Regions from separate parts of the Pseudomonas sp. PDNC002 genome, predicted to be linked through region 1. Evidence: riboswitches for the same ligand, from Rfam matches in the RefSeq annotation. Region 1 holds a riboswitch; each other region holds the start of a gene.
What was found. A riboswitch is a leader RNA that binds a small molecule or an ion and turns the genes downstream of it on or off. The one in region 1 is predicted to bind cobalamin.

Region 2: linked by a shared signal. The riboswitch ahead of JVX91_RS09475 (TonB-dependent receptor) and the one ahead of JVX91_RS08820 (CbtB-domain containing protein) in region 1 are both predicted to bind cobalamin.
Region 3: linked by a shared signal. The riboswitch ahead of cobO (cob(I)yrinic acid a,c-diamide adenosyltransferase) and the one ahead of JVX91_RS08820 (CbtB-domain containing protein) in region 1 are both predicted to bind cobalamin.

The regions. Positions count from the first base shown of each region.
Region 1 is NZ_CP070356.1:1,894,371-1,899,563, forward strand. It holds gene cobN (cobaltochelatase subunit CobN) at 1-1,140, opposite strand, end outside; gene cobW (cobalamin biosynthesis protein CobW) at 1,356-2,408, opposite strand; cobalamin riboswitch at 2,509-2,704, opposite strand; cobalamin riboswitch at 2,765-2,977, shown strand; gene JVX91_RS08820 (CbtB-domain containing protein) at 3,082-3,267, shown strand; gene JVX91_RS08825 (CbtA family protein) at 3,378-4,097, shown strand; gene JVX91_RS08830 (cobalamin biosynthesis protein) at 4,181-4,597, shown strand; gene cobM (precorrin-4 C(11)-methyltransferase) at 4,594-5,193, shown strand, end outside.
Region 2 is NZ_CP070356.1:2,025,608-2,030,800, forward strand. It holds gene JVX91_RS09460 (SagB/ThcOx family dehydrogenase) at 1-49, shown strand, start outside; gene tesB (acyl-CoA thioesterase II) at 63-932, shown strand; gene JVX91_RS09470 (HAD family hydrolase) at 929-1,528, shown strand; gene JVX91_RS09475 (TonB-dependent receptor) at 2,034-3,890, opposite strand; cobalamin riboswitch at 3,993-4,161, opposite strand; gene dxs (1-deoxy-D-xylulose-5-phosphate synthase) at 4,214-5,193, opposite strand, start outside.
Region 3 is NZ_CP070356.1:5,833,381-5,838,573, forward strand. It holds gene bluB (5,6-dimethylbenzimidazole synthase) at 1-619, opposite strand, end outside; gene JVX91_RS26370 (cobyrinate a,c-diamide synthase) at 616-1,911, opposite strand; gene cobO (cob(I)yrinic acid a,c-diamide adenosyltransferase) at 2,144-2,755, opposite strand; cobalamin riboswitch at 3,032-3,256, opposite strand; gene JVX91_RS26380 (MlaE family lipid ABC transporter permease subunit) at 3,387-4,532, shown strand; gene JVX91_RS26385 (ATP-binding cassette domain-containing protein) at 4,529-5,193, shown strand, end outside.

The DNA of each region.
Region 1 (5,193 bases):
CGCCACGCGCTTGTCGGCGTTGGCCTTGCGCGCCAGCAGCATCCAGCGCCGCGCCAGTTCGGCGACGAAGTCCATGCCCGGCCGGTGCGGCAGGTAGCAGACCACGTCGCTCTGGCTGCGCTCGCTGCGCCAGGCCAGGCCCTTGAAGCTGATCGGCCGGGTGATGAGGCGACCATCCAGCTCCGGCAGCGCGATGTGCATAGCCAGGTCGCGCGGGCCGAGGCCCTGCGGGTTGGCGCGCCAGAGGTCGTGGTTGTCCAGCGAGCAGATGGCTTGCAGCACCGGCACGTCGCGGCGGAACGGCCGGTCCTGCGGCGCTTCCGGGTTCGACTGGGCGAAGCCGGTGGTGTTGATGATCAGCTCGGCGTCGGCGCTATCGAGCAGGTTTTCCACCGTCTCCAGGCAAGCGGCTTCCTTGAGGCTGGCCACGGCAATGGGCAGCGGGTTGATGCCCTGGGCCTGGAGGCGCTCGCAGAAGGTGTCGATGAAGCCGGTGTTCGCCGCCTGCAGGTGCGTGCGATAGAACAGCAAGGCGGCCACCGGGCACTCGGGGTGCCAGTCGGTCTGCCAGCGGGCGAGGTCGCAGCTGCCGGTCTGCGGGTGATACAGCGCGACGCGCGGCAGCGTCTGCGGCTCGCTCCACGGGTAGTCGCGTTGCAGATGGCGCGTGGCGAGGCAGGCGAAGAACTGCCGGGCGTTGTCCATGCCGCCCTGGCGCAGGTACTGCCAGAGGCGTTCGGCGTCCTGCGCGGGCACGCTGCACAGCGCGGTCAGTTCGGGGTCGGGCTTGTCGTCGCCGGGTACGGCGATCAGCGTGATGCCACGCTCGGCCAGCGCCGCCAGTTGCTCCATGCCGTAGCGCCAATAGCCGACGCCGCCGTGCACGGAGATCAGGATGACTTTTGCGTGTTGCAGCACCTCGTCGACGTAGAGGTCCACCGAGGCGTGGTTCTGCAGCTGCATGGGGTTGGCCAGACGCAGGCTCGGGTAGTCCTCCGGCAGCTCGCGGGCGGCCTCGGCGAGCAGCGCCAGGTGCGAGTCGCCGCTGCAGAGGATCACCAGGTCGGCAGGCGTCTGGGCCAGGTCGGCGATGCCGTCGTCGGGGACGAAGCCGCCGGGTTGGGTGCGCAGCAGGTGCATGGGGGAGCCTCTTTCGCTCGGTCAGGAGGGCTCTCTTCCAAGCCCTGGCTGCGCGCCCCGCTCCGAAGGGAGAGGGAGCCGGTTCGGCGTGCGCGTGAAATTTGTGCTCACAGGCGGGCATGGCGTCTGCCCATACGCCGTTCTACCGGCGAAGCGCCGATGTGGCTCCCCTCTCCCGCTTGCGGGAGAGGGGCTGGGGGAGAGGGCGGTCGGCTTCACGCCAGGGCAGTTCGCAGCTCGTTGGCGATGGCGGCCTGGTCCAGTTCCTGGCCGATCACCACCAGGCGGGTGCTACGGGATTCATCGCTGCGCCAGGCGCGGTCGAAGTGCTTGTCGAAGCGCTTGCCGACGCCCTGCACCAGCAGGCGCATGGGCTTGCCGGGGATGGCGACGAAGCCCTTGATGCGCAGCACGGCGTGGCGCTCGACCAGCGCGTTCAGCGCGTCGAGCAGGGCGCGTTCTTCCACTTCCGGCAGGTCGAGGTGGAAGGAGTCGAACTCGTCATGGTCGTGATCTTCATGGCCTTCGTGGTCGTGATGGGTGGGGCGGCTGTCGATGTGCAGCTCGGCCTCGGCGTTCAGGCCCAACAATACCGAGAGCGGCAGTTGGCCGGAGTTGGCTTCGACGATCTTCACCGCGGGCGGCAGTTCCTCGGCGACTTCGGCGCGCACACGGGCGAGCGCATCGGCGTCGAGCAGGTCGGCCTTGTTCAGCACAACCAGGTCGGCGCTGGCGAGCTGGTCTTCGAAGAGTTCGTGCAGCGGCGATTCGTGGTCCAGGTTCGGGTCCTGCTTGCGCTGCTCGTCCACCTGTTCGGGATGGGCGGCGAAGGTGCCGGCGGCCACGGCCGGGCTGTCGACCACGGTGATCACCGCATCCACCGTGCAGGCGTTGCGGATTTCCGGCCACTGGAAGGCCTGCACCAGCGGCTTGGGCAGGGCCAGGCCGGAGGTCTCGATGAGGATCTGGTCGAGGTCGCCACGGCGTGCCACCAGCTCGCGCATCACCGGGAAGAATTCTTCCTGCACGGTGCAGCACAGGCAGCCGTTGGCCAGTTCGAAGACGCGGCCGACCGCTTCTTCTTCGCTGCAACCGATGGAGCACTGCTTGAGGATTTCACCGTCGATGCCCAGCTCGCCGAACTCGTTGACGATCACCGCGATGCGGCGGCCTTCGGCATTGTCGAGCATGTGGCGGAGCAGGGTGGTCTTCCCGGCGCCAAGGAAGCCGGTGACGATGGTGACGGGGAGTTTGGCCAGGGTCTTCATGCGCGCCTCGTGAGCAGGATGCGGTGCGAGAGGGCGGATGAAGGGCGCGCGCGCGGGTTCGCCGCGCAACGAAGGTCGCCACCGGATCACCCCGCCCGGTTGTCGTGATGCTGGTCGAGGCAGGTCTCCTGGCTCACAGCCCTCTTGAGTTCTCTCGCCTTCCCGCCGTGGCCGGCAGTGGCTCGTGAAAGAACAGGCTGTTCACAGTTGCGGGGGCAGCCGTGGCGCATCCGAAGATTTCCACGTTCCCTCTTAGCTCCGGCCAGCGCCGGAGAACCTCGAAGGGAGGAAGGCTACGCAGCGACGGCGGGGCGGTCAATCGCCGGGGATCGGTTGACGCTTGCAGGCCTTCGTGGTCAGCTAGCGCGGTTTCAGGTGTCTCGCGCCACGCGCGCGAGGTGAAACGGGAAGCCGGTGCGTCCGCAAGGACCAGTCCGGCGCTGCCCCCGCAACGGTAAGCGATCGTAGGGTCATCAGTAGCCACTGTGCTCCGGCATGGGAAGGTTGACCCGCTTGGCCACTGGCCGACATCGCAAGCCCGGAGACCGGCCTGGAATTCTTCGTTTTTGGCAAACCCGCGGTGGGCGGGCGCAGGCCGTGGCGCGGCCGTTCCGGCGCGTTCGAATGCGTTCAACCTCTGCGTTCTCTACTTTGATTTTCAGAGGGAACGTCCATGTCCAGCAGCACCCTGACGCACGCGTCGAGCACTTCCATCCCCCTTTCCAAACGCATCAGCCTGGCCGTTGGCGCCAGCCTGCTCGGTGCGTTGCTGGTGTATTTCGCCGGCTTCTCGCACATCGATGCGGTGCACAACGCCGCCCACGATACCCGCCATAGCGCCGGTTTTCCCTGCCACTGATGCTGTTCTGAGCCCAATCGGCTGCGCGTCGGCCAGGCTGCGTTGGCGTATCGCCGTGCCTGGCTCCAGCTCGCTCGATTCGAGAGTTCGGAAAGGAAAGGAAAGGAAAAATGATCAAACGTATCGCCCAGACCGCCGGTTTCGCCGGTCTGATCGCGGCGCTGGTGCTGACTGTTGTCCAGCTGCTGTGGGTGTCCCCGCTGATCCTCAAGGCGGAAACCTACGAGAAAGCCGAGCCGGCCGCCGCGCTGGTCGAAGAAAACCACGAGCACGCCCATGACCACGCCGCTGGCGCAGTGGCCGCCCATGAGCACGACGCGGAAGCCTGGGAGCCGGAAGACGGCTGGCAGCGCATCCTCTCCACCACCGGCGGCAACCTGGTGGTCGCGGTGGGCTTCGCCCTGATGCTGGCTGGCCTGTTCACCCTGCGCGAGCCGGGTAAGACCTCCGAAGGCCTGCTCTGGGGCCTGGCCGGTTTCGCCGTGTTCACCCTGGCGCCGTCCCTCGGTCTGCCGCCAGAGGTGCCCGGCACCGCCGCCGCCGACCTGACCCTGCGCCAGACCTGGTGGATCGGCACCGCTGCCGCCACCGCCGGCGGGCTCGCGCTGCTGGTGTTCGGCCGCAACTGGGCGCTACGTGGCATCGGTATCGCCCTGCTGGTGGTGCCGCATGTGATCGGCGCGCCGCAGCCGGAAGTGCATTCCAGCCTCGCGCCGGAAAGCGTCGCCCACGAGTTCATCGTCGCCTCGCTGATCACCAACGCGGTGTTCTGGGCGGCCCTGGGCCTTGTTGCCGCGTGGCTGTTCCGCCGGTTCGCACCGACGGCCTGATCACGGCGTTATGCTCAACCCCGCAGTCGGCTCGGTCCGCCTGCGGGGTTTTTATTTTCATGAGTCAATGGCAGGAGGCGGACATGACGCTGGTTGCCGGTCTCGGTTGCCGCCGAGGCTGCACGCTCGATGAGCTACGCATACTGCTGCGGGCCACGCTGGCCGAAGCGGGGCTGGACGAGTCGAACCTCACCGCGCTGGCCAGCGCCACGCTGAAAGTCGACGAAGAGGGGCTGAACGGGCTGGCCGCCGCCCTCGATCTGCCGCTGGCGCTGTTTACGCCGCAGCAATTGGCGGCCTGCGATAAGCGTCTGAGCGCCCCTTCCGAGTCCGTGCGTGCAGCCACCGGAAGCGCCAGCGTGGCCGAGGCGGCGGCATTGCTGCAGGCCGAAGCCCAGGGCGGCGAACCCGCCCGCCTGCTGGTCGGCAAGCGCCGCAGCGACCAGGCTACCTGCGCGCTGGCCTTCATCCCCGTCGAATCCGAACAGGAGCAGCCATGACGGTCTACTTCATTGGCGCCGGCCCCGGCGATCCCGAACTCATCACGGTCAAGGGCCAGCGGCTGATCCGTTCTTGCCCGGTGATCCTCTATGCCGGTTCGCTGGTACCGCCGGCGGTGCTGGAGGGTCATAGCGCCGAGCGGGTGGTGAACACCGCCGAGCTGAACCTGGACGAGATCGTTGCACTGCTGGCGCAGGCCCACGGCGAAGGCAAGGACGTTGCCCGCGTGCACTCCGGCGACCCCTCGCTGTACGGCGCCATCGGCGAGCAGATTCGCCACCTGCGTGAGCTGGGTATTCCCTACGAGATCGTTCCCGGCGTCACGGCCACGTCCGCCTGCGCGGCGATTCTCGGCTGCGAGCTGACCTTGCCGGACATCTCGCAGACGCTGATCCTCACCCGTTACGCAAGCAAGACGCGCATGCCTGAAGGCGAATCCCTCGCTGAGCTGGCGCAGCACCGCGCGACCCTGGCGATCCATCTGGGCGTCGGCCAACTGGCGAACATCGTCGCCGAACTGCTGCCGCACTACGGCGCGGATTGCCCTATCGCCGTTCTCCACCGGGCGAGCTGGCCGGATCAGGACCAGGTCACC
Region 2 (5,193 bases), 130 kb from region 1:
CGCCTATCCGTCGCCACGCCGACTCCCACTTCAGCAAGTCCGCAATTGAGGAAACAACGCGCATGACCCAGATCCTGGACAACCTGGTGGCTCTGCTGAGCCTGGAACAGATCGAAGAGAACCTGTTCCGCGGCACGAGCCAGGACCTCGGGTTCCGCCAGCTCTACGGCGGGCAGGTACTCGGCCAGGCGCTGTCGGCGGCCAGCCAGACCGTCGACCCGGAGCGCCACGTGCACTCGATGCACGGCTACTTCCTGCGCCCGGGCGATGCCAGCAAGCCGGTCGTCTACCAGGTCGACCGCGTGCGCGACGGCGGCACCTTCAGCACCCGCCGCGTCACCGCGATCCAGAAGGGCCAGCCGATCTTCGCCCTGAGCACCTCGTTCCAGACCGACGAGGAAGGCTTCGAGCACCAGATCACCATGCCCGACGTGGTCGGCCCGGAGAACCTGCCGACCGATCAGGAACTCAAGAAGCGCAGTGCCGCGCAGTTCCCCGAGCGCATCCGCGACAAGCTGCTCTATCCCAAGCCCATCGAAATCCGCCCGGTGACCGAGAACGACCCGTACGACCCGGAGGTCGGCGAGCCGATCAAGTACCTCTGGCTGCGCGCCGACGGCAAGCTGCCGGACGTGCCGGCGCTGCACAAGTACATCCTCGCCTATGCCTCGGACTTCGGTTTCCTCACCACCTCCCTGCTGCCCCACGGCCGCTCGGTGTGGCAGAAGGACATGCAGGTCGCCACCATCGACCATTCCGTGTGGTTCCACCGCGACCTGCGCGCGGACGAGTGGCTGCTCTACGCCATCGATAGCCCCTGGGCCGGCAATGGCCGTGGCTTCGTGCGCGGCAGCATCTTCAATCGTGACGGCCAGCTGGTCGCTTCCTCGACCCAGGAAGGCCTGATCCGCCGCCGCGAGGACTGGGCATGAGGCTTGGGGATATCCGTCATTGGGTGTTCGACATGGACGGCACCCTGACCCTGGCGGTACACGACTTCCCGGCGATCAAGCGCGCGCTGGGGATTCCCCAGGAGCACGACATCCTCACCCACCTGGCCGCGCTGCCGGAGGATGAGGCGGCGGCCAAGCATGCCTGGCTGCTGGAGCACGAGCGCGAGCTGGCGGTGGCTTCCAGGGCCGCGCCGGGCGCGGTGGAGCTGGTGCGTGCGCTGCATGGTGCGGGCTATCGCCTGGGCATCCTCACGCGCAACGCCCATGAGCTGGCGCTGATCACGCTGGCTGCGATTGGCATTGGTGATTGCTTCCTGACTGAAGATGTTCTCGGCCGTGGCGAGGCCGATCCCAAGCCAAGCCCGGACGGCCTGCTGCGCCTGGCGGCGCGCTGGGACGTAGCGCCACAGAAGATGCTGATGGTCGGCGACTACCGCTTCGACCTCAACTGCGCGCGTGCGGCCGGGGCGCACAGTGCGCTGGTGAATCTTGCTGAGAATCCCTGGCCCGAGCTGACCGACTGGCACGCGCAGGATTGCGCGGAGCTGGGGCGGATGGCGGGGGTTCTGGTTTAAGCACGCTGCTGTGCGGGTTCGCGAGCAAGGGCTAGGCGCCCCCCTCGGTCCTACAAGGGGCGGAGTGCTCTGATCGACCCGAGCACGCCGGGTAGCTCTTCGTAGAGCGAGCTTGCTCGCGAACAGCTGCGCTGCATATCGCCCTACGCGTAGGAGCGGACTTCGTCCGCGATTGGTGTCCGGCCACGTCAGGTCATCGCGGGTGAATCCGCTCCTGCGGGTTGGCATCGGCGCGCTGGATTTCCCCTCACCCCAGCCCTCTCCCTCAGGGAGAGGGGGCCGTTTGGCATTTGTGGGAGCTTGTGGCGTCAGCCGGCGAGCGCTGAGGCCTTACCCTTCTCCGACAGTCTCCTCTCCCTCAGGGAGAGGGAGCCGTTTGGCATTTTGGGGAGCTTGGGGAGTCAGCCGGCGAGCGCTGAGGCTCTACCCTGCTCGGACAGTCCCCTCTCCCTCAGGAGCGGGGCGCGTAGCCAGGGTCAGGGTAAGGGCCGCCAGGCTGCTTCTCTTACAGCTCCGGCGTCCAGGTCACCGCCAGCAGCGCGGTGCGGCCCGGTTCGCGGTAGGGGCGGGCTTCGCCCATGAAGTCCATCGGGCTGGTTGGGCGTAGGTAGTCGCCCAGGGTGTAGTCGCGGTCCAGGGCGTTATCCAGCTTCAGGTCGAAGCGAATCTCATTGCTGGCCAGCCAACTGGTGCGCAGGTCGAGCACGCCGTAGCCGGAGAGTTCGCGGGTGTTGGCCGCGTCGTCGTAGCGCTGGCTGACCGCACGCCAGGTGCCGCCGACACCGAAGGCGCCGAACTGGCGATCGAGGTCCAGGTTCAAGGTACGGCGCGCGCGGTACGGCAGGGTGTGGCCGGTGTCGCGGTCGCGCGGGTCGATCAGGCTCAAACCGAGAGCGGCCTGCCAGCCCAGTACGTCGCGGGCAACGCTGGCCTCGAAGCCATTGATGCGCGCCTTGTTGATGTTCTCCGGCTGGTTGCTGGTGCTGTCCCAGGCGATCAGATCGTCGATCTCGGTGCGGTACAGCGAGGCTTCCAGGTGCGTGCCGGAGAAGTCGCCGCGCCATTGCAGCTCATAGGTCTTCGAGGTCTCGGCCTTCAGGTCCGGGTTGCTCGCGCCGGGGTAGTAGAGGTCGCTGAAGGTCGGTGCGCGGAAACCTTCGCCGTAGCTGGCGATCCAGGTCTGGTTGTCGCCGACCGGCAGGCTGAAGGCGGCGTTCCAGCTGTTCTGGCTGCCGTAGGCCTGGTTGTTGTCGTGGCGGATGCCCAGTTCGGTGCCGAAGCTGTCGCCCTTGAAGCTGTGCTGGGCGAAGAAGGCGCGGTTGCTGCGCTGGTCCTCGGCGAAGTCGGTGCTGCCGTCGACCTTGTCTTCGTACCAGTCGGCGCCCAGGGCCAGCTGGTTGGAGTCGTCCAGTTGCAGGCGGTTGATCCAGCTCGCCGAGTGGCGGGTGGTCTCCAGGGTGCCGTTGTTCCAGCTGTCGGCGGCGCCCACGGCCTTGTTGCGGTCGAAGCTGCGGCCCAGCTCCAGGCGGCTGTTCCACATCTTCGTGATCTGACCGTCGAGGTAGGCGCTGTAGCTGCTGACGCGGAATTCGTCCTGCGGCGTACCGGGCTCGAAGTTGTAGGCGTCGTCGTATTCGTTCTTGCCGCGCTGGTCGTTGAGGTTCAGGCCGGCTTTCCAGTCGTCGCTGAAGCGATGGTCCAGGTTCAGGTGCACGGCCTTGTTGCGCTGGGCGTCGTGGTCGCTGTCGGCGCCGACGTTGTCGCTGGTGCGGTCCCAGCCCTGACTCTCATCCAGGCTGCCGCCGAGGTTGTAGCGGGTCTGCTCGTTGCCGCCGGAAAGGCTCAGGCTGCGCTCGAAGGTGCCGTGGCTGCCGGCGGCCAGGCGCACTTCCGGGTGCAGGCCGGCTTCGCCGCGGCGGGTGAAGATCTGGATGACCCCACCAATGGCGTCGGCGCCGTACAGCGCCGAGCGCGGGCCTCGGGTCACTTCGACGCGCTCGATGCTGTCGATGCTCAGGTAGTCCAGGCGGGCGATGCCGCTGCTGGCCGAGGCGATGCGCTGGCCGTCCACCAGCACCAGGGTTTGCGCGGTGCTGGTGCCGCGCACGGAGTACGAGACCACGCCGCCGGAGCTGCCCATCTGCACGCCGGGCACGCGGGCGAGCAGGGCGGGGACACTGCGTACCTGCAGGCGTTCGATGTCGGCGCGGGTGAACACGCTGTTGGCCGAGGTGGCTTCGGCGCGCGGCTGGGCCTGGCGCGCTGAGGTGATCACCTGGTCGGAGAGCGTGTAGATGTCGCCAGCGGCGAAGGCCATGCCGGGGAGCAGGCTGGTGGCCAGGGCGAGTCGGGTCAGTTTCATGGAACGTCCTCAAAAGCGGGCGGATGACTTTCGAGGAGGGCGTGGCAAGGGCGGCAGGCCGCACTTGACGGTGCGGCCCTCCGCAACACCTGTCGGGGCGTGTCGAGGGCGGTCTCCGGGCTGCCGACGTCACATCGCCGCCTTCCCGCGTTCTGCAGTGGCGGATGGCGATGCTGCGCTCCCTGTCGGGGCGCGTCGGTTACCGTTGCGGGGGCAGCGCAGGTCTTTCACCTGCTTCCCGTTACCTCGAACGAAAACGGGCGCACCTTAGTCGGTGCGCCCGTCACTGGCAATACTCCCGAGGAGGGATGCGCCGATCGGTCTCAGCGGTTGCCGAGGGCCTCCAGGCGCGCCTTCACCGAGGCTTCGATGCCCGCAGCGTCAAGACCGCACTCCGCGAGCATCTGTGCGGGCTTGGCGTGCTCGACGTAGTAGTCCGGCAGACCCAGGTGCAGGATTGGCTGCTGGATATTCTCGCGGGCGAGGAATTCGCTGACGGCGGCGCCAGCGCCACCCATCACCGAGTTTTCCTCGATGGTCACCAGCAGCTCGTGGCTGGCGGCCAGCTGGCGCACCAGCTCCTCGTCGAGCGGCTTGACGAAGCGCATGTCGGCGACCGTGGCGTCGAACTGTTCGGCGACTTTCAGCGCTTCGGCCAGTTGCACGCCGAACACCAGGAAGGCGACCTTGCCGGCCTTGCCTTCGCGGCGCACCACGCCCTTGCCGATTTCCACCGGGGCCAGCTCGGCTTCGATGGCGGCGTTCGGGCCGGTGCCGCGCGGGTAGCGCACCGCCGCCGGGCCTTCGAAGTGATGGCCGGTGGTGAGCAGCTTGCGCAGTTCGTTCTCGTCGCTGGGGGTCATCACCAGCATGCCGGGGATGCAGCGCAGGTAGGAGAGGTCGAAGCTGCCGGCGTGGGTCGGGCCGTCTTCGCCCACCAGGCCGGCGCGGTCGATGGCGAACAGCACGTCGAGGTTCTGCACCGCGACGTCGTGGATCAACTGGTCGTAGCCGCGCTGCAGGAAGGTGGAGTAGATCGCCACCACCGGCTTGGCGCCGTCGCAGGCCATGCCGGCCGCCAGGGTCACGGCGTGCTGTTCGGCGATGGCGACGTCGAAGTAGCGGTCCGGGAATTTGTCGGCGAAGGCCACCAGGTCGGAGCCTTCCTTCATCGCCGGGGTAATGCCGACCAGGCGCGGGTCCTGGGCAGCCATGTCGCACAGCCATTGGCCGAACACGCTGGAGTACTTCGGCCCGCCGGCCTTCTTCGGCACGGCGTGGGCGGGGGCGCCTTCGGGCTCCA
Region 3 (5,193 bases), 2.5 Mb from region 1:
CCAACTCGTCCAGCGAGCGCGGTTGGCGCCAGCCCTCCAGGGCCAGCATCGGCGCCGGGTAGAACTCATTGACCGGCCCCAGGCAGATCACCGCAACCGCCTCGGCGCCGTCCGGCAGGCCAAGCAGGTCGCCCATTGCGACAGGATCGAACAGCGACACCCAACCCATGCCGAGCCCTTCGGCGCGCGAGGCCAGCCAGAGATTCTGGATGGCGCAGGAGAGCGAAGCGAGGTCCATGTTCGGCAGTGTGCGACGGCCGAAGACGTGCGCTTCGCGGCCATCCATCAAGGCGGCCACCAGCACTTCGGCGCAATCGAGCACGCCCTCGACCTTCAGCTTCATGAACTCGTCGGAGCGCTCACCCAGCGCCTCGGCCGTGCGCACGCGCTCCTCTTCGATCAGGCAATGGATCGACTGGCGCAACGCCCTCGAGGTCACGCGGATAAAGCGCCAAGGCTGCATCAGCCCGACGCTGGGCGCCTGGTGCGCGGCTTCCAGCAGGCGCGCGAGCAACTCGGGCGCCACCTCGCCGCCGCTGAAGTGGCGCATGTCGCGGCGCTCGGCAATGGCGCGGTAAAGCGCGGCGCGTTCCTCGGGGCTGTAGGCGTGGTCGGTCATGGTCTGAAGAGTGCGGCCGCGGCATCCGGATCGGATGGCAGGTAGAAGTGGATATAGGACGCCGTGAGACGGCCACGGCGGAATACCGCCTCGGCCACCGGCTTGTCGTTCGGACATACGCCACGGGCCAGCGGTACTTCCGCGCTGTCGAGCAACGAATGGTGGAAGGTGTGCCCGCGCAGGGTGCCTTCGGGCAGCGTCACGGCCTGCAGCGCCAGCGCGGCCAGGCGCTTCTGCATGCGCGCCTCGCCCGGCAGCAGGCCGAGCAGCTCCGCGCGTTCGCCGGCCACGTCGGTCAGGGCATCGAGCAGATAGAGCATGCCGCCGCACTCAGCGAGGATCGGCTTGCCCATCTCATGGTGGGCGTGAATCGCCTGGGCCATGGCGCGGTTGTCGGCCAGCGCTTGCAGGTGCAATTCCGGGTAGCCGCCGGGCAGGTAGAGGCTATCCACCTCCGGCAGCGATTCGTCACGCAGCGGCGAGAAGAACACCAGCTCGGCGCCCAGTTCGCGCAGCAGGTCGAGGTTGGCCTGGTAGAGGAAGGCGAAAGCATTGTCCCGCGCCACGCCGATACGCACGCCGTCGAGACCGGAAGATTCGCTGCGCGGCTCGGGCACGGCAAAGCTCACCGGTAAGGGCAGCTCGGTACTGGCACTGGCAGCCAGGGCATCGGCGGCGGCGTCCAGGCGTGCGTCGAGGTCGGCCAGTTCATCGGCCTGCACAAGCCCGAGATGACGGCTTGGCAACTCGACCTCGGTGTCACGCGGGAGTGCGCCATACCAGCGAATCCACTCGGGCAGGCTATCGCGCACCAGGTCGCGGTGGCGCTGGCTACCGATGCGGTTGGCGAGCACGCCGGAGAACGGCAGGTCCGGCTGGTAGGTGGCCATGCCAACGGCCATCGCGCCGAAGGTCTGGGCCATCGACTGGCCATTGATCACGGCCATCACCGGCACGTTGAAGCGCCGCGCGAGATCGGCGGCCGAGGGCGAGCCGTCGAACAGGCCCATCACGCCTTCGATGAGGATCAGGTCGGCCTCACCGGCCGCTTCCCAGAGCAACCGGCGGCTTTCGCTCTCGCCGACCATCCACAGGTCCAACTGATAGACCGGCGCGCCACTGGCGCGAGCGAGGATCATCGGGTCGAGGAAATCCGGGCCGCACTTGAACACCCGCACCTTGCGCCCGAGGCGCGTATGCAGGCGCGCCAGGGCGGCGGTCACGGTGGTCTTGCCCTGGCCGGAGGCGGGAGCGGCGATCAGTAGGGCGGGGCATTGGCGCGCATCGAGCATCAGGCGCGCTCCGTAGTAGCAGAAAAGGCGAAGAGCACCCTCACCCCAACCCTCTCCCAGGGGGAGAGGGGGCAGTTGGGTGCCATCTGCAGCAGTTGTGTCCGATGCACGACTATCGCGCCACCACCGAGCCCGCCAACAGCATCGACCGGCGAGCGCCGCAGTCCGACTGCACGCCGAACGGCCCCCTCTCCCCCTGGGAGAGGGCTGGGGTGAGGGCAAGCCACGAACATCAGAACTCCACCCCTTTCTGCGCCTTGATCCCAGCCTTGAAGGCATGTTTCACCAGGCCCATCTCGGTCACGGTATCGGCGGCCTCGACCATGGCCGGCTGCACCCCCCGACCGGTGGCGACCGCATGCTGCATCGGCGGACGGGCAGCAATATCGGCGAGCACCGTGTCCAGCTCCAGATAGCCGTGCTTGAGGGCAATGTTCACCTCGTCCAGCACTACCAGGCCAATCTGCGGATCGGCCAGCAGTTGGCGCGCCACGTCCCAAGCCGCCTGCGCCTTGGCGATATCGCGCTGACGATCCTGGGTTTCCCAGGTGAAGCCCTCGCCCATCACATGGAAGCTGACTTCCTCGGGGAAACGGCGGAAAAACGCTTCCTCGCCGGTGGTCGCGGCGCCCTTGATGAACTGCACCACGCCAACCTTCATACCGTGGCCCAGCGCGCGGGCGACCATGCCGAAGGCCGAGCTGCTCTTGCCCTTGCCGTTGCCACTGTTGACCAGGAACACACCGCGTTCGCCCTGGGCCTGGGCGATCTTCTCGTCGATCACCGATTTCTTGCGCTGCATGCGCGAACGGTGGCGTTCGTCCTTTTCAGGGGATTCAGTCATGGGGATTGCCTCTAGAAAGGGAGCGCGCACGCGCCAGCTCGCCGGCCGGGCGGCAGCGAGCGAAAAATGGGATGGACAGGAACGAACCGCCGGCGCGCAGCGACGCCATGCGGTAAAGGCCGCTCAGCGCGAAGGCTGTCGGCTTGGGAAACAGGGAATTCACCTGAAGGATTCTCCGCCGCTCTCACCCGCGCGGCACTGACCAGTCGGGGCAGGCGGAGGACATCGAACGCGCGGCGCCAGGGAGCGCCACGACGATCGGCAGCGCCTCCCGCGATGCCATGCGATGCAGCAGGCCGGTCTCCGGGCTTGCGAGTGAAGCCCGAGGGCTTTCGGAAAACCACGCCTTCCCATGCCAGTGGCACAGTGGCTCAGTGCGGTTCCAGACTCGCTTACCGTTGCGGGGGCAGCGCCGGAATGGTCGATGCAAGGATCGAATTCACCGGCTTCCCTGTTTCACCCTTGGCTTGCGCCGCGGGCACCTGAAGCAGGCGCGCAGCTTAGTGGTTGGCGGGCTGAGGCGTCAATTGAACAGGATGTCGCCATTGCCTTGAGCCAAGTCATGCAGGCGTCTAAAAAGGCCAGCACAAGCACACTGGTGGCAAAGGCGAACTCCGCTAGAATGCGTCTCATGACGACGACTGCCCAACCCGGCCAGCTTCAGCTCGACTCCGCCGCGACCCCGCCCTTGATGCACATCAGCGGCGACTGGACGCTCGCGCACTTCGCCACGCTGGAGTCCCAGGTGGCCGCCCAGCGGCACGCCGAATCCCCCGCCTTGCTGGACTTCACCGGCCTCGGCGCACTGGATACCGCCGGCGCCGCGCTGCTCGCGGAGATAATCGGCGGCGCGCGCATGAGCCAGCTCGACCAGATCGCCCGCAACCTCCCAGCCGAGCGCCAGGCACTGCTGCGCACCGTCGGCAGCGCCATCACCCAGTGCCGCCTGGACGAAAAAGGCCCGGCGCCGGGCAACGCACTGGTCGACGTGCTGGAGCGCATCGGCGTCGCCACCCTGACCTTCAAGGACCATCTGATCGGCGTGCTGGGCTTCATCGGCCTGACGCTACAGACGCTGGTGCGCAACCTGCTCCGCCCACGGCGCTGGCGCCTGACCGCACTGGCTGCGCACATGGAAGAAACCGGGCTGGACGCCGTGCCCATCGTCGCCCTGCTCACCTTCATGGTCGGCGCGGTGGTGGCCTTCCTCGGCGCCACGGTGCTGCAGAAATTCGGCGCGCAGATCTACACCGTCGACCTCGTGGGCTTCTCCTTCCTCCGTGAATTCGGCGTGCTGCTCACCGCGATCCTGCTGGCCGGCCGCACCGCCAGTGCCTTCACCGCACAGATCGGCTCGATGAAGGCCAACCAGGAGATCGACGCCATCCAGGCCCTGGGCCTCGACCCGGTGGAGTTGCTGGTGCTGCCGCGCGTGCTGGCCCTGCTGCTGACCCTGCCGATGCTGACCTTCCTGGCGATGATCTCCGGCATCTTCGGCGGCGGCGTGGTCTGTGCGCTGAGCCTGGACATCTCGCCGCGCATGTTCCTCTACATGCTGCAGAACGACATCGCCGTGCAGCACTTCCTGGTCGGCATCGTCAAAGCCCCGGTATTCGCCTTCATCATCGCCGTGATCGGCTGCCTGGAAGGCTTCCGCGTCAGCGGCAGCGCGCAGTCGGTGGGCGAGCACACGACTTCCAGCGTGGTCCAGTCGATCTTCGTGGTGATCCTGCTGGATGCGATGTTCGCGCTGTTCTTCATGGAGATGGGCTGGTGAGCGAACCGATCATCGTCGTCCGCGACCTGGCCAACCGCTTCGGCACCCACGCGGTGCACGAGCACCTGGACCTCGACGTGATGAAGGGCGAGATCCTCGGCGTGGTCGGCGGCTCGGGCACCGGCAAATCCGTGCTGCTGCGCAGCATCATCGGCCTGCGCCAGCCCAGCGAAGGCAGCGTCCACGTGTTCGGGCAGAACCTGCCGGCATTGGCGCCGCTGGAGCGCTCCAAGCTGGAACGACGCTTCGGCGTGCTGTTCCAGAACGGCGCGCTGTTCTCCTCGCTGACGGTGAGCGAGAACATCTGCCTGCCACTGATCGAGCACGCCGGCCTGTCGCGCAGCGATGCCGAGTTCATGGCCAAGGTGAAGATCTCCCTCGCCGGCCTGCCACCGGACGCGGGCGCCAAATACCCGGCCGAGCTGTCCGGCGGCATGGTCAAGCGTGCCGCGCTGGCCCGCGCCCTGGCGCTGGACCCGGACATCCTGTTCCTCGACGAACCCACCGCCGGCCTCGACCCCATCGGCGCGGCGGCCTTCGACCAACTCATCCTGACCCTGCGCGACGCGTTCGGCCTCACCGTGTTCCTGGTCACCCACGACCTCGACACCCTCTACACCATCTGCGACCGCGTCGCCGTGCTCTCGCAGAAGCGGGTGCT